3 regions of the Mesorhizobium sp. M0833 genome follow, and region 2 is predicted to be linked to each of the others. Evidence: predicted binding sites of a transcription regulator. Region 2 holds the regulator's gene; each other region holds the start of a gene.
What was found. The regulator LexA, encoded in region 2, represses DNA repair genes until DNA is damaged. The targets are predictions, from matches to a motif close to TGTTCNNNNTGTGTTCNG.
Positions count from the first base shown of each region.

Region 1: the regulator LexA is predicted to act here: its motif matches at 3,666-3,683, upstream of NKH98_RS06995 (ATP-dependent helicase).
Region 3: the regulator LexA is predicted to act here: its motif matches at 3,866-3,883, upstream of NKH98_RS02705 (helicase-related protein).

Region 1 is NZ_JAMYOQ010000004.1:205,598-211,370, forward strand. Features, by position in the region: gene NKH98_RS06975 (dienelactone hydrolase family protein) at 1-285, opposite strand, end outside; gene NKH98_RS06980 (hypothetical protein) at 558-707, shown strand; gene NKH98_RS06985 (hypothetical protein) at 717-1,148, shown strand; gene NKH98_RS06990 (glucose/quinate/shikimate family membrane-bound PQQ-dependent dehydrogenase) at 1,159-3,471, opposite strand; gene NKH98_RS06995 (ATP-dependent helicase) at 3,725-5,773, shown strand, end outside.
Region 2 is NZ_JAMYOQ010000013.1:44,044-49,816, reverse strand. Features, by position in the region: gene NKH98_RS16705 (hormone-sensitive lipase) at 1-245, opposite strand, end outside; gene kynU (kynureninase) at 342-1,589, opposite strand; gene lexA (transcriptional repressor LexA) at 2,037-2,771, shown strand; gene NKH98_RS16690 (ComEC/Rec2 family competence protein) at 2,765-5,230, opposite strand; gene gltX (glutamate--tRNA ligase) at 5,327-5,773, shown strand, end outside.
Region 3 is NZ_JAMYOQ010000002.1:112,142-117,914, reverse strand. Features, by position in the region: gene NKH98_RS02710 (RNA-binding S4 domain-containing protein) at 1-286, opposite strand, end outside; gene NKH98_RS02705 (helicase-related protein) at 299-3,697, opposite strand; gene NKH98_RS02700 (TetR/AcrR family transcriptional regulator) at 4,399-4,983, opposite strand; gene NKH98_RS02695 (FAD-dependent monooxygenase) at 5,066-5,773, shown strand, end outside.

The DNA of each region.
Region 1 (5,773 bases), on a different contig from region 2:
CGCCGGCCTGACCAGATAGCCCTTCATCTCGCCGCCGCTGCCGGAATAGCTGATGTCCTCGCCTTTCACACGCGGATCGTCTTCCGCCACGATTGCCGCCTGGGCCGAGTTCGCCGCCAGCAGCGGCGCGATCGCGGCAGCTGCCGCACCCGATCCGGCAAGCCTGGTCAATTGCTCCATGAAGCGCCGCCGGTCGAGCGTCAGATGCGTGTATTCGTCATAGGCATCGATCATCGCCTGGGTAATGACAGGCTTGGCGGCAGTGGGTCCGGCAGGTGTTGTCATGGCGCGCTCCTCGTGGGCCCCCGCGGCAACATAGAGCCGAAGCTTGCCTGGTCCAGTCACGGCTGAGTGAGGCTGCCAAAAGTCCCTGCACGACGACCGTGATGCCCGGCGCCGCACTGTCGTTAAATTTTGGTCCTTTGTGGCAATGCTAAATGCACGCGCCACGATGTAAAAAGAAGTTACCGGGCTATGCCTCATTCGGGCCATCTGCCGAACGAGAATGGCCATTTGGCGGGAAAAGAATGCCTGATTGACGACGAAGGAATACGCCCATGACCTTTCCCTCCCCACTTCTGGCAAGTGGGTTCGCCCTCGCCGCCATGGCTTTGCTGGCGCTGCGGTTCACTGCCTTCCCCGCCTTCAAACGATCGTTGATCAAGATCCGCGTCAACCGGCACCCGCCCGCAAACACCAAGGCCTGAGGAAAGATCATGGACGTTCAGGACATCATCAACACCGTCTCCCAAAAATCCGGTCTCAACCAGGCTTTGACGGAAAAGATCGCCGGCACGATTTTCTCGGTGCTTGAACACGAGGCGGAAGGCACGACCCTGTCGAGCTTCTTTGCCAAAATCCCGGGAGCCGACGCCCTGGCCAAGCAATATGATGTCATGGCTCCCGGCGCGGCTTCCGGTGGTGGCCTCCTGTCCTCGCTGGAGGGCGCGCTCGGCGGCGCTCTCGGCGAAAAGACCGGCGCACTGATCAACGGCGTCGCCATACTCAAGGCATCGGGCCTTACGCTGGCACAAATCAGTCAGGCCGGCACGATGCTGGTCCAGCAGGCCGAGGCAGCAGCCGGCCCGCAGCTGACCAATGAGGTCCTTGCATCGGTACCCGACCTGAAAGGGCATCTCGGGCTCTGAAGGAACTTCTCTATTTCGGCAGCGTGTAGGCCATCACATAATCGCCCGGCTTGGTGCCGACCGAGCCGTGGCCGCCGGCAACGATGACGACGAACTGGCGTCCGTCGGCTACCGTGTAGGTCATGGGTGTCGACTGCCCGCCGGCAGGCAGCCGCGCCTGCCAGAGCTGCTTGCCGGTCGTCAGGTCATAGGCGCGCACATAGTCGTCGACCGCCGCACCGAGGAAGGCGACGCCGCCGGCAGTGATCATCGGCCCGCCAATGCCGGGAACGCCGACCTTGAACGGCAGCGGCAACGGCGTCATGTCGTAGACGGTGCCGTTGCGATGCTTGTAGACGATCTTGCCGGTCCGAAGGTCGGCACCGGCGACATAGCCCCAGGGCGGCGCCTGGCAGGGAATGCCGAGCGGCGACAGGAACGGCTTCAATATCACTGCGTAAGGCGCACCCTCATTGCGGTTCAGGCCTTGTTCGCTGCCCTTGGTGTCACCGGGCGGCGGCACGTCGGCGCGCGGCACCAGCTTGGAGATGAACGCCAGGTATGTCGGCATGCCGAACATCACCTGCCGGACCGGATCGACTGCCACGCCGCCCCAGTTGAAGGTGCCGAAATTTCCGGGGTAGATCAGCGAGCCCTGCAGCGACGGCGGCGTATAGCGGCCCTCATAGCGCAACTTGCGAAGCTCGATCCGGCAGGCCAGCTGGTCGAACATGGTAATGCCCCACATGTCGGCGCCGGTCAGTGGCTTCGGACTGAAGCTCAGGTCCGAGGTCGGCTGTGTCAGCGAGGTATGGTCGCCCTCGATCGCGCCGCCGGGTGCTGGCACTTCCTTGACCGGAACGATCGGCTCGCCGCTGCGCCGGTCGAGCACATAGAGGTCGCCCTGCTTGGTCGGCCCGACCAGCGCCGGCACCACGCCATTTTCCGTGGTGATGTCGACCAGCGTCGGCTGCGCCGGCACGTCCATGTCCCAGAGATCGTGATGTACGGTCTGCCGCACCCAGCGCAATTGTCCGCTGTTGAGATCGAGCGCGGTGATCGACGAGGAGAATTTCTCGTCATTGGCGCTGCGCCCGGCGCCGAGCTGGTCCGGCGTCTTGTTGCCGAGCGGCACATAAAGCAGGCCGAGCTTTTCGTCGGCGCTTGCCGTCGACCACATGTTGGGCGAGTTGTTGGTGTAGGTCTGGCCCGGCGGCAGCGGCGTCGTCTGGTCTGGATTGCCGGAATCCCAGTTCCACAACAGCGCGCCTGTGTCGGCATCGTAGGCACGGATGACCCCGGACGGCTCCTGCGTCGAATAATTGTCGTTGACCGCGCCGCCGACGATGATCTTGTTGGCGACGATCAGCGGCGCCGACGTCGAATAATAATAGCCCGGCTTCGGATATGGCATGTTGGCGAGCAGGTTCAGCGTGCCACCCTCGGCAAATGTGGGGCAGACCTGGCCATTCGCCGCATCGAGGGCGATCAGCCGAGCGTCGGATGTCGGCAGGTAGATGCGTGTGGCGCAGGGCTGGCCGGCGGCGATCTTGGCGTCGGCATAATAGGACACGCCGCGGCAGGTCTGGTGCTGGCGGTCCTTGTTTAGCTTGACCTGGGGATCGAAGCGCCATTTCTCCTTGCCGCTCGCGGCATCGATGGCGATGGCGAAGTTATGCGGTGTGCAGATGTAGAGCGTGTCGGCAATCTTCAGCGGCGTCACCTGATAAGTCGTCTCGCCGATGTCGTCGGGCCCTTTCACGTCGCCGGTTTGATAGGTCCAGGCCGGCTGCAGATTGGCGACGTTTTCCGGGGTGATCTGGTCGAGCGGCGAATAGCGCTGGCCATAGGGTGTACGGCCGTAATAGTGCCATTCGCCGGGCGGCACATTGCCGCCGAGATCGGCCGTCGGCGTCACCTTGTCAGTGTTGAGTTCACCCGCAATATCCTTTGGATCGACCGTCATCGAATAACCGGCGACGGCAAGCGATGCCAGCACGGCGAGGATAAGCGGTGCGCGTCCGTCGGGACCAGTAAGCCCGCGCCGCGCCCATGGCGTCAACAGCCATAGCGCGACAAGCACGATGATGCCGCCGCGCGGACCGAGTTCCCACCAGTCGAAGCCGATCTCCCAGACCGCCCAGGCGAGCGTGCCGAGCACGATCGCCGCGTAGAGCCACAGCGCGGTGGATCTGCGCCTGTAGAGCAGCCAGGCCGCGACAAGGAAAGCTAGACCAACGATGACGTAATACCAGCTGCCGCCCAGCGTCACGAGCCAGATACCGCCGCCGCCAAGCGCCAGGCCGATGAGGAAAAGGATCAGGGAGGTGATGACCACAGCCAAGACGGTGCTCCTTCGACTGGTGCGCTCCGCGACGCGTCCATGGGCAACCCGGCATTGCGCTCCTGCCCCGAGCACAACTTTCTCCGGCCCGCCTCCCCTGTCAAGCAAGCTCGGCGTTTTGCAGCGCCGGCTCATCGCAAGCCCGGCGTTTTGGTTAGCAGACCCATTCAGATTGTGAGTCTACCGACTGGACAGAGAACAAAACGGAGACGCTTCTGGCCTTTCGCTGCCGAATCACTACATTCGGGGAGAGATGTCCGGCTTTTCGGAAGACATGCCCTTTTTTGACGAACCGAACGCGCGGCCTGTGGCCCCGTCGGGCATTGCCGCGCGCGCCATGGCTGCCCGCAGCAACCAGAACAACGCGCCCGATTATCTCAACGGCCTCAACCCCGAGCAGCGGCTGGCGGTGGAAACCACCGAAGGCCCGGTGCTGGTGCTGGCCGGCGCCGGCACCGGCAAGACGCGCGTCCTGACCACCCGCATCGCCCACATCCTTGCCACCGGCAAAGCCTTCCCTTCGCAGATCCTCGCCGTCACCTTCACCAACAAGGCGGCGCGCGAGATGAAGCAGCGCATCGGCCTGTTGATCGGCGAAGGCAATGTCGAGGGCATGCCGTGGCTCGGCACCTTCCACTCGATCGGCGTCAAACTGCTGCGCCGACACGCCGAGCTGGCCGGGCTCAAATCCGATTTCACCATTCTCGACACCGACGACGTGGTGCGCCTGATCAAGCAGCTGATCCAGGCCGAAGGGCTGGACGACAAGCGCTGGCCGGCCAAGCAGTTCGCTCAGATGATCGACGGCTGGAAGAACAAGGGCCTCGGTCCCGCCGACATCCCCGAGGGCGATGCCCGTGCCTTCGCCAACGGCAAGGGCCGCGAGCTCTACAAGGCCTATCAGGAGCGGCTGCAAACGCTGAACGCTTGCGACTTCGGCGATCTATTGTGCCACCCGATCCGCATCTTCCGCGCCAATCCGGACGTGCTGAAGGAATACCACCAGCGCTTCCGCTACATCCTCGTTGACGAGTATCAGGACACCAACACCGCGCAATACATGTGGCTGCGGCTGCTGGCACAGCGGCCGCAATCCTCCCCCCTTGAGGGGGAGGTGCCCGCGAAGCGGGCGGAGGGGGTTGCCGCAGAAGGCACCGCCACGGGGTCGAGCACTGCCGCTCGGACCCCACCCGACCGGGCTTTGCCCGGCCACCCTCCCCTCAAGGGGGAGGGAAGCCCGCGCCTGTCCACCGTAAATATCTGCTGCGTCGGCGACGACGACCAGTCGATCTATGGCTGGCGCGGCGCCGAGGTCGACAATATCCTGCGCTTCGACAAGGATTTTCCCGGCGCCACCATCATCAGGCTGGAGCGCAACTACCGCTCGACCGCGCACATCCTCGGCACCGCCTCCCACCTCATCGCCCACAATGAGGGCCGTTTCGGCAAGACGCTGTTCACCGAAAAGATCGCCGAGGACGACGAGAAGGTGCATGTCCACGCCGCGTGGGATTCCGAGGAGGAGGCCCGCGCCGTCGGCGAAACGATCGAGGCCTACCAGCGCCAGAAGCACAATTTGAACGATATGGCGATCTTGGTTCGCGCCTCCTTCCAGATGCGCGAATTCGAGGACCGTTTCGTCACGCTCGGCCTCAATTACCGCGTCATCGGCGGCCCGCGCTTTTATGAGCGGCTCGAAATCCGCGATGCGCTGGCCTTTTTCCGCGTCGTCGCGCAAGGCGCCGACGACCTCGCCTTCGAGCGCATCGTCAACGTGCCGAAACGCGGCTTGGGCGAGGCCACCATCCGCCAGATCCACGATACCGCACGCGCGCTGCGCATCCCGATGCTGGAGGCAGCGGCAAAACTCGCCGAGAGCGATGAGCTGAAGCCGAAGCCTCGCGCGGCACTGCGCGAAGTATCGGCCAATTTCGAACGCTGGCAGAAGGCGCTGGAAACCACGCCGCATACCGAGCTCGCCGAGACCATACTGGAGGAGAGCGGCTACACCGACATGTGGAAGAACGACCGCTCGGTTGAAGCGCCCGGTCGGCTCGAGAACTTAAAAGAACTGATCCGCTCCATGGAGGAGTATGAATCGCTGCGCTCCTTCCTCGAACATGTCGCCTTGGTGATGGACGCCGAGCAGAACGCCGAGCTCGATGCCGTCAACATCATGACGCTGCATTCGGCCAAGGGCCTCGAATTCGAAACCGTGTTCCTGCCCGGCTGGGAGGAAGGCCTGTTCCCGCATCAGCGCTCCCTCGACGAGGGTGGCCGCTCCGGCCTGGAGGAGGAACGC
Region 2 (5,773 bases):
ATCCAGTAGCCGCCATGGACGAACACCACGACCCCCTTCGGCTTGGTGGCCGGCAGGAAAAGATCGAACCGGTTGCGTGGGTTATCGCCATAGGCCAGGTCGAGCCGCGCCCTGCCCTCGGTCGAAAGCGCCTCGCGGAAAACCTGCGCGGGCTCGACCCAGGCCGCCGGCCAGCGATCGCTGCCGGCTATGTTGGCGCCGTTGGCATAGGCGTTGTCCCAATCGGCAATGTGACGTTCGAACACCCGGCGCCCTCCCTTGCAATATGGCCTTGCAACCTAGCCGCGAGCATCGCGCGGCGCGTCGTCGCCAGCCTCACGATTCCAGCTCTCGCATGAATCTCAAGTGACAGCCGCCTTGATGGCGAAGCGCGCATCCTTCCACGCACCGGTGCGCAGGATGTCCTCAAGCACTTCGACGGTCTGCCAGACATCGGCATAGCCGACATAGAGCGGGGTGAAGCCGAAGCGCATGGTCGATGGCGCGCGAAAATCGCCGATCACGCCACGTTCGATCAGCGCGCGCATGATCTGATAGCCATGCTCATGCATGAATGAAATCTGGCTGCCGCGTTTTTCCCCATCGCGCGTGCTTTCGAGCGTTAGCCCGTAAGCGCCGCACTTTGCCTCGACAAGCTCGATGAACAGATCGGCCAGTGCGATGCTCTTCTTGCGCACCGCAGTCATGTCGACATCGTCCCAGATGTCGAGCGCGCCCTTCAGCGTGCGCATCGAAAGGATCGGCTGGGTGCCGCACAGAAACCGGCGGATGCCGGTGCCGGCCGCATAGCCTGGCTCGAAGGCGAAGGGCCGTGCATGGCCCCACCAGCCGGTGAGCGGCTGCTGGATATCGGAAAGATGCCGCTCAGCCGCATAGATGAAGGCAGGCGCGCCCGGGCCGCCATTCAGATATTTATAGGTGCAGCCAACGGCAAAATCGGCGTTGGCTTTGTCGAGTTCGACTGGCATCGCGCCGGCGGTGTGGCAGAGATCCCAGACGATCATCGCCCCGGCTTCCTGGGCCCTGCGCGTCAGCGCCGGCATGTCGCGCAGTTCGCCCGATTTGTAGTTGACGTGGTTGACCAGCACCACGGCGGTGCGTTCGTCGATCAGCTCCTCAATGGTCGGCGCGTCGACCCCCGAGAGGTGCAGCAGCGCATCTTTTCGCGTCGAAACCACACCCTCCGCCATGTAGAGGTCTGTCGGAAAACTATCGCCCTCGGCGACGATGGCCTGCCGCTCCGGTCGCATGGCCATGGCTGCGTGCAACAGCTTGTAGATGTTGACCGACGTCGTGTCGCAGACCACCGTCTGGCCGGCCGCGGCGCCGATCAGGCGCCCGAGCTGGTCGCCAAGTTCAAGCGGCATGTTGAACCAGCCGGCCGTGTTCCATGCGCGGATGAGATCATGCGACCATTCTTCGGTCGCGGCCTTGTACAGTTCATCGAAAGCGGCACGTGAAGCAGCTCCTAGCGAATTGCCGTCGAGATAGATCACTCCTTGCGGCAGCACAAAGCGGTCACGTATCGCGCGCAGCGGATCCGCGGCATCCATCGCCTTTACGGCCACGAGATCGGGAATTCCCGTCATGATTTGCCTGCTCCCCCAAAATCCAACGCAACGCCGGACACGCATCAACTGTTCTTCCATTACCGGGTAGCGCGTAGCAAGGCTCCACCGGCGAGAAGCAGCCTGACTAGGCGGTGGAAACCGGGACTTAACCCCGAGGTTGGCGCTTTGAGTTCGTTTCGTTCACGGTGCATTGACCAAACCGCACATTCGATAGGGGTTCACTTCCGTGCCCTTTGCCGGCGGACGGCCGATGCCAATGCGCCCTTCCGGGACGCCAGAAGGGCGCAAACGAAAGCAGAATCAAGGCGATGAGGCTCGCGGCGGCGAAAATACGGTACGCCGGTAGGGGACGTCGTTTGTTTCCCGAGCCTTAACGTATTCATTAAACTTTAAACAGTTGCGGAACACAACTGGAACAGATAGTGTCTGTTCTGGGTTTGTTTTCTGATTCTGTTGGGGGTCGCTATGCTGACACGCAAACAACACGAACTGCTTATGTTCATCCACGAAAGGTTGAAGGAAAGCGGTATCCCACCTTCCTTCGACGAGATGAAGGAAGCGCTCGACCTGGCTTCCAAATCCGGAATCCACCGACTGATTACGGCGCTGGAGGAGCGCGGCTTCATTCGCCGTTTGCCCAACCGGGCCCGTGCGCTGGAGGTACTACGCCTGCCTGACTCGATCGCCCCCGGCCTCAATGCGGCACGCAAGTTCTCGCCGAGTGTCATCCAGGGCAGTCTTGGGCAAGGTGCCCCTCGGCAGGGCAAGCCGACATCGTCGCGCGTCCCTGCAGCCGGCAATGACGACGATGTCGTCGCCGCCGTTTCGATCCCGGTAATGGGCCGCATCGCCGCTGGTGTGCCGATCGATGCTATCCAGCACCAGACGCATTCGATTTCGGTGCCGCCGGATATGATCATGGGCGGCGAGCATTATGCGCTCGAGGTCAAAGGCGATTCGATGATCGAGGCTGGCATTTTCGACGGCGACACGGTGATCATCCGCAACGCCGATACGGCGAGCCCCGGTGAGATCGTGGTGGCCCTGGTCGACGAGGAGGAAGCGACGCTGAAGCGGTTCCGCCGCAAGGGCGCCTCGATCGCCCTGGAGGCCGCCAATCCGGCCTACGAGACGCGCATCTTCGGACCAGACAGGGTCAAGGTGCAGGGCAAGCTCGTTGGGCTGATCCGCCGCTACTGAGTTGCGCCCTTGGTGCCGGCTTTTGGATTGTCGGCCCTGCGGTATGGCGGCAGGCCGCGCGCCGGGCGTGAAAATTTCCGCTGCACGTGCCAAGGCCGGTATGATTTTTCGACGGCGAAGCGGATTTCGGCGCGTGTTGCCGCTTGTGGATCGAAATAGACGGCCGCACTTCCCGCGCGCGCCAGTTGCCGTTTGGTGACGACGAGGACCAGCCGGTCGTAGTAGCAAGGATTATGGGCTGTGGCGTCGTCGATGACGATCAAGCTGGCGAAGGCGCAGGCTGGCCGTGCGGTATCGCGGTCCTTGGCTTGCGCAATGATCGCGCCGGATGGATGCCTGGCGAGGCAGAGACCGTCCGTGCAAATGAACGGCATGCCCGGCGGTAGGTCGGCCGGATCGGCAATGTCGAATTGCGGATCGTTCTTTCCAGGTGTTTCCGGCGCGACGATAGCCTCTGATGTGAGCGCGCGTTTCCAGTTGTCGATGGTGAACTCATTCGGGCGTGCCCGGTTGACCGCGAGCTCACCGCTGCCGATCGGCAGCGCGACCAGCCGTGCGTCCTCCGAGATCAATACGTCGGGTACGCGCGTCTGCGTTGTCGTTAGCAAGCCGGCGAGCGCAAAAGGAAGTGCCGCGAGCCGCAACCAGGTCGTCGCCATGCTGGCAATGACGAGGGCGATCGTCACCAAAAGGACAGATCTCAGCGAAATCAGTCCGACCGCATCGATCGGCGAGCGCTCGGAGATCCACCCGGACAGGGCGATCATCGCCGTCAGCCCCTTGCCCATCACGTAGAGGAAAGGCCCATCCGCGCCGAACGGCATCGCCAGCGCGCTGAGCACGGCGAAGGGCATGACGACCAGTGAGACGATAGGCATGATGGCCAGATTGGCGAACAGGCTGAGCGGCGCTACGCGCTGGAAATGCCATATGGCGAAAAGCGCCGTGGCGCTCCCTGCAATGATCGAGGTCATCGCCAGGCCGCCCATGCCCAGCAGGACCTTTCGAGTGGCCAAGCGTAGCGGCGATCGCCGGGGCGGCGGCGTGGTGGCCCTGCCGGTGCGGTAATCGGACCAGCCGGCATAGGCGCCGACAAGGGCCGCCGTCGCGGCGAAGGACATCTGGAAGCTCGGACCGACCACCTCGTGCGGCGACACTACGATGACCGCGATGGCCGAGATCGCCAGATTGCGCATGGTGAGCGCGGCCCGGTCGAACAGCACGGCGATGAGCATCACCGCCAGCATGATGAAGCTGCGTTCGGCCGCCACCACAACGCCGGAAAAGACGAGGTACGCCGCAATCGAAAAAAGCGCGGCGGCTGCGGCATATTTCTTGACCGGCCGTCGCGATGAGAAGTCGGGAAACAACGCAAAGGCGCCGCGCAGCAGCGCCATGATGGTGCCGGCGACCAACGCCATATGCAGCCCCGAGATGGAGATGATGTGGTAGATGCCTGTACGCCGCATCGCTTCGTTGATCTCCTCGGGAATGCCGGCGCGCACGCCAACGATCAGCGCAGCAGCAATCTCGCCCTCGGCGCCGCCGATGCGGCTGCGGATATGGTCGGCGATGGATTCGCGCGCGTCTTCGATCGCGGAAGAAAGCCGCGCGGCAAGCGGCATGCTGCCCGAAGCCACGACTTTCGGATTGCCGAGAAAGAAGCCGCTGCCGCCGATACCGGCGAAATAGCTGTCGAAGGAGAAATCATAGCTGTCGGGCCGCACCGGGCCGGTCGGCGGCAGCAGCCGCACATTGCCGGCGATCTCGGAACCAGCGGCCAGCTCAGCCGGTATCTTCATCGCCGAAATGCGGACCCGTTCCGGCATGTAGCGCAGCGTCGGCCTGGCGGTTGAGATCACATCGATTGTCAGTCTGATGCGGCCGCTCGCCATGGGCTCGTACGATACGACACGACCCGTCAGCCGCGTCGAGATTTCGGAACCGAGCATATGCGTCCCGACACGCCAGGTCTCGAACTTGGCGGCAAGCACGCCAAGCGCGCAGAGCAGCGCCACCATGAAGCACAGGCGGGTTCTGGGCCATGACCGCGACATGACGGCACAAAGGGCCGCGAGGAGCACGATTGCGATCGGCTGCGGAAAGGCTGGCTCCACCGACAGCGCGAAATATACGACCACCCCGCATGCGAGGAACACCGGCACCAGCAGGAAGGCGACGCCACGGTCGAGTTCCAGGCCGGCTGCCGAGGTTACGCCGTTGCGGATACGGGACGGTGACGGGAGGCGGAAACGACGGCGTAGGCGCACGATGGGCTCGCCCGCGGGCACGAGAACCGTTGCTGGGTCGCTGGCCGGCAGCGACGGAGCATCGAAGCGCGGAGCGGGCAGCAATGCCGATACCGGCAGGGCAGGCGGGGGAGCGGCAAACAGCAAGCGTTCGCTGACGCCGCTACCAGCGTCCTCGCCCTCGCCCGCACCACGGCCTCGCACAGCCATCGGGTCTGCCCCTTGCGCCCTCGACCTCCTATGCTACATGAACGCGCAACGCGCGAAAGTCCGCAAACCCACTTCCTTCGTCCGCCTGAGAGTTCCATGCCCGATAAGGTCGTCACCCGTTTTGCCCCCTCGCCCACCGGTTATCTGCATATTGGCGGCGCGCGCACGGCGCTGTTCAACTGGCTGTATGCCAAGCACACAGGCGGCACGATGCTGCTGCGCATCGAAGACACCGACCGCGAGCGCTCCACCGATGCGGCAACCGCAGCCATTCTCGACGGGCTTTCCTGGCTTGGCCTGACATGGGACGGTGAGCCGGTGTCGCAGTTCGAGCGTGCGCCGCGCCATCGCGAGGTGGCCGAGGAGCTCGTTCGCATGGGCAAGGCCTATTATTGTTATGCGACGCCTGCCGAGCTGGAAGCAATGCGCGAGAGCGCACGGGCCAAGGGGCTGCCTCCCCGCTATGACGGACGCTGGCGCGACCGCGACCCGTCGGAGGCGCCGCCCGGCGCCAAGGGGGCGATCCGCATCAAGGCGCCGACA
Region 3 (5,773 bases), on a different contig from region 2:
CGCCCTTGGGCGCGGCGGGCGGCGACATGTCCTCGTAGAGCAGGCGGGCCTCTTCTGCCGGGCCACGCCGTACGCCGGTGCCAAGGACTTTCCAGACGAAGATCCGCCGCTCCAGCGTGATGGTCAAAACGTCGCCCGGCCGGACCGTATCGGAGGCCTGCGCTGCTTTGTCGCGATTGATGCGGACGCGTCCGGCGACGACCAGCCTGGCTGCCAGCGTGCGCGATTTTACCGCGCGCGAGAAGAACAGCCACTTGTCGATGCGCTGGCGGGCATCAGTGACCATTGGACGAGCAGCTTACTTCTTCAGCTGGTCGCGCAAGGCGGCGAGCTTGGCGAAGGGCGAGTCCGGGTCGAAGCGGACCGGGCGTTCCTCACGCGGTTTCGGCTGGAAGGCAGGCTTTGCGCCTTGGGCGCTGCCTTTGCCGTCCTGCCGGCCAGCCTTCCAGTCGGGCCGGTTTTCGCGCCGGTCGGGGCGGTCGCCTTGCGGCTTGCCGGCGCGCTGCTCTCCAGCCTCGCCTTGCGGTTTAGGCTTGAACTTGCTGCGATCGAAGCGCGGTTTGCCGGCGCCGTCACGCGGGTCGTGGCGCCCCTGACGGGCGGCCCGGTCGCCTGGTGTCGGTTGCCCGCCCGCATCTACCGGCGCATCGCTGCGACTGTCCGGCGCAGCTTGACCATTGCGCGCGCGAGCGCCCCGTTGATTGTCCCGGGGGCGGTTGTCATGCTGGCGATGACGCGGGCGCTGGTCGAAACGACCCTGCCGCCACAACAGGATAGGTTTTGGCTCCTCCGCCTCCGGGGCAGCGTCGTCGGCGACTGCTTCCGCCGTCGCTGCAGGTTCGGCCGGCGATGCTTCCGTCGTTTCGAAGATCGGCGGCTCTGCCGGTGCCATAGCCTCAGTTTCCGCCCCAAGTTCCGCCGCCCTTGGCTCGGCCGCTGGTTCTGCAACCGCTTCGGCGGTGGGCAGGATCTCTTGCGTGACTTCTGCCGCAGCTTCAGGGGCTGGAGCTTCCGCGACAGGCTCTGCCGTCGCTTCGGTTACAGCTTCGGCCGCCGCCTCCGCAACGGGAGCCGCATTCGACACGGGTTCCGAAGCCTCCGCCGGCAGCTCTGCCGCGGCAGATGCTTCCGCCATCCTCGCCTGCTCGACTCGTGTTGCGTCTTCAGCCGCCTGCTTTGCAGCGGCCGCTTCGCGCGCGGCATTGTCCTGTGCTTCGAGCCGCGCCTTGACCTCGGCCGCCGGTTTGGCATCGGCGCGATAGCCGAGCCCCTTCAGGATTTCTTCCATGTCGTCGGCGGTCGCGCCGAGGATCGACATCATCGGCGGCGTCACCATGAAGGACTGGCCGTCATAGGCGCCATCGGGGCGAGGCCCGAGGCCCGGCTTCCAGTTGGTCGCCGGTCGGATCAGGTCGGCCAGCCGCTCGAGAATATCGACGCGTACAGCACGCCGGCCGAGATTGCGGTAGCCGGCAAGCTTGTAGAAGGTCTTGTCGAAGGTCGGATCGATGACCACCGAGGTGCGGCCGGAGGCCAGTGCGTGAACGACATCGCCGAAGCCGGGCTTGTCCTTGCCGTCGTTTCTCAGCGCCCACAGGAGCGTGATCAACCCGGCCGGCGCCGGCTTGATCAGTGCCGGCACAAAGACATGGTAGGCGCCGAAGCGCACGCCGAGGCGGCGAAGGGCCGCGCGGCCTTCCTGGTCGAGCGACTTCATCTCGTCGGCGATGTCGCGACGGTTGATGAGGCCGAAATGCTCGACAAGCTGGAAAGCGATGCCGCGGCCGATGCCGGTGATCTGCTCGGCACTCTTGAGGTCGACCAGCGGCTTCAGCAGGGATTCGATCTGGAAATTGACGAAGCGCTCGGCGCGCGCCGCAACCTTGTCGCGGGCCGGACCGGTGAGCTGCTCGTCGGCCAGCAGGACAAGACGCGGCTTCAAAGCGTCTTCGCCGGCGACCAGCGTGCCGATCGGCGCGCCGATCCAGCGCAGCGTGCCATCCGAACCCAGGGCGATGTCGCCATTGGCAGAGGCGCCGAAGCGCTCGGCCCGCGCCTCGAACTCGGCGGCAAGCGCCTTCTGCGCCGCCGCCCGCACCGCCTTGGCGTCCTCGCCGCCGGCGCTCTGGTCGGCGGTAAAGCGGAAACCTTGCAGCTCGCCGACATGATGGCCTTCGACGAGTACGGTTCCGGTTGGGCTGATTTCGGCTTCAGGCATCGTGTTTTCTCTAAGGCGCCGCATGAGGACGGAAGTCCTGCGGTCTACAAAACGTTTCGTCAACCGCTCATGCAGCGCATCCGACAATCTGTCTTCGATTTCGCGCGTCTTTTCCTGCCAGTGTGCCCGATCGGCCAGCCAGCCGGGCCGGTTGGAAACGAAGGTCCATGTGCGGATCTGGGCAATCCTGTGCGACAGCGTGTCGATGTCGCCTTCGGTGGTGTCGGCACGGCGCACCTGCTCGGCCATGTAGTTCTCGTCGACATGGCCATGCCTGGCAAGGTCCATGTAGATGGAGGCGATCAAGTCGGCGTGCTGGGCCGGCGCGATCTTCCTGTAGTCGGGCAGCGCGCAGGCTTCCCACAGCAGCGCCACGCGTCTCGCATCGGTGGTGAGTGCCCGGACGTCCTCGTCGCGCGACAGATGCTCGAGCGCCTGCGCGTCCACGGCCGGCAGCGCGCGCGTCAGGCCTTCGACCGGGGCGTTGGTCTCGATCGAGCGCTTCAGCGCATCGAGGTTGGCGAAATCGAAATGCGCGGTGCGCCACTGCAGCACTTTCACCGGGTCGAAATCATGCGCCTCGATCTTCTTGATCAGTTCCTCATCCAGCGGATCGACCTGGCCGGTGACGCCGAAGGTGCCGTCGCGCAGATGCCGGCCGGCGCGGCCGGCAATCTGGCCGAGCTCGGCCGCTGTCAGGTTGCGGTACTGGTAGCCGTCGAATTTACGGTTCTGGGCGAAGGCGACGTGGTCGAGGTCGAGGTTGAGGCCCATGCCGATGGCGTCGGTTGCGACGAGGTAGTCGACGTCACCCGACTGGAACAGCGCCACCTGGGCGTTGCGGGTGCGCGGGCTGAGTGCGCCGAGCACGACGGCGGCACCGCCTTGCTGGCGGCGGATCAGCTCGGCAATGGCATAGACCTCGTCGGCCGAGAAGGCGACGATCGCGGTGCGCCGCGGCAGGCGGGTCAGCTTCTTCGAGCCGGCATAAGCAAGATGCGACAGCCGTGGCCGGGTCACCACCGACACGCCCCGCAGCAGGCGCTGCAGGATGCCGTGCATGGTGGCCGCGCCAAGCAGCAGCGTCTCCTGGCGGCCGCGCAGATGCAGGATGCGATCGGTAAAGATGTGGCCGCGTTCGAGATCGCCGGCGAGCTGGACCTCGTCGATGGCAACGAAGGCGGCGTCGGTCTCGCGCGGCATCGCTTCCACCGTGCAGACCGAGTATTTCGCGCCAGCCGGCTGGATCTTTTCCTCGCCGGTGATGAGCGCAACCTTATGGGCGCCGACCTTCTCGCAGACGCGCGCATAGACCTCGCGGGCAAGCAGCCTGAGCGGCAGGCCGATGACGCCGCTTTCATGCGCCACCATGCGTTCGATGGCGAGATGGGTCTTGCCGGTGTTGGTCGGGCCGAGCACGGCCGTCACGTCCCGGCCGGTCAGGATCAGCGGTTCAGTGTGTTTCGGATGGATGTTCATCGGCCTGGAAATAAAGGCTCTCCGCCTCGCATTGTCGGGAGCGCGCCCATATTGGCCGCGTATGACAGGCGACACATAGGGATTTCGGGCGCGAAGCGAAAGCGGAATGTGCCGAGGGCCGGCCGATTGGTCGCTTCAAAGCCAGAAAATCTGTTCCCGATTAACAGTTGGAACGAGTCTGGAACGAATCAGCGACGAATCACTGACTCTCGCCGATTCAGGTTTTGTTCACGGCTACATCTGGGTTTTCTGCCGGCATACCTCACCACATGCTGAATCACGGGAACTGGCCCGATTCATGCAAGCGGCATCCAGGCGAGCACCATGGTTAACCTTTGCCGGTGAATGGTCGTGGGTGGCCAATCTGCTTCGCACAACATTATGAAATTATTGATGTTTCCTAACGCGCCTTAATCATTTCGAGGGAGTTTTCAGCTCTCGTCGTTAACGTTCCGCTCAAAGCCGGAACGAATCGGCGACGAATCAGAGATAGCCGAAGTTTCTTGGTTTGTTCACCGCAACATGTTGTGTTGTGAACAGCTTCTCCACCGAGAATCCACAGGCAGCCGGGCGGTTTTTGCACAGGCTGCGCAGCGGCCATTAACCTTTGCGTGCTGGTTCGGCACACACCGGCGTCATGGCCATCGGTCGGCGCACTTGCCGCATGAGGCTCAGACTCGGCCCCACGCTGAACGGCTTGTTCAAGGCACATCCTCTCCGACGGCATAGCGCTGCAATGTAGGGCCGACGGTCTGGATGATTTCGTCGTGAGACAGGGCGACGACCGGTGGTAGGCGCAGCAGGTAACGGCACATCGCCAAACCCAGCAGCTGGCTGGAAATGAGCCCGGCCCGCCGGCCCGCATCGGCGGGATCAGCGACCGCCGCAACCAGTGGCCTCACCTGGTTGGCAAATACATCGCGCAACTTTTCGGCGGCGAATTCGTTCGACGTCGCCGACCGCAGCAGAATTGCCATGCCGGTACCGTTGGCCGGATCTTCCCAGATTTCGAGAAATCGCCTGATCAGTGTCTTGCCGATGGCGGTTCGATCGATCACCCGCAGTGCCGGCAATTTCAGGTCGACGACCGCCGCTCTGGCGAATAGCTCGTCCTTGCTGCGGAAATAGCGGATCACCATGGCCGGATCGATCGAGGCATGGGCGGCGACGTCGCGGATGGAGGCGCCGTCATAGCCGTGCTTGGCGAACAGCAGCCTCGCGGCTTCGAGGATCTGGGCGCGGGTGCGGTCCGACTTGCTGGTTTTCTTCTGCTGATTCTCGCTCATGAAATCCATATGCCAACGGCTGTTGACAAATGCAATGGCTTCGGCTAGAAAGTCAACATGTGTTGATAAATGGAGAGCGAAAATGTTGCCTGATGCAACGGAAGTCCTGATTATCGGCGCCGGCCCGACCGGCTTGGCGCTGTCCATCGTGCTGCACCAGGCCGGGGTCGACCATATTCTGATCGACAGGCTTGGGGAGGGCCTTCAGACCTCGCGGGCCGGCGTCATCCACGCTCAGACGCTGGAAGCGCTGGAGCCGCTGGGCGTCACGCAGCGGCTGAGCGAACTTGCCCTGAAGCTGCATAATTTCGCCATCCGCGACCGCAACCGGACACTGCTCAAGCTCGATTTCGGAAAGCTTCCGTCGAGGCATCCCTATCTGATGATGCTGCCTCAGAATCTCACCGAGCAGGTGTTTGCTGAGCGGATTACGGCCTTGGGCGGCGTGATCCACCGCATGGTCGAGGCCAAAGCGGTGGTTCAGGACACTGACGGTGCGCGCGTGACGGTGGTCGAAAACGGCCGCGAGAAGATCATATCGACACATTACGTCGTTGGCGGCGACGGCATGCACAGCCTGGTGCGCAACTCGGCCAGCATCGAGTTCGACGGCGCGGCCTATGAGGCGTCGTTCGTTCTCGCCGACGTTCTTCTCGACTGGCCGGTTGGGCCAACCGAAGTGTCGCTGTTCTTTGCGCCAGCCGGACTGGTGGTGGTGGCGCCGCTCCCAGACGGATCGTACCGCGTCGTCGCGACAATGGACGATGCACCGGAAAAACCCGCAGTCGCA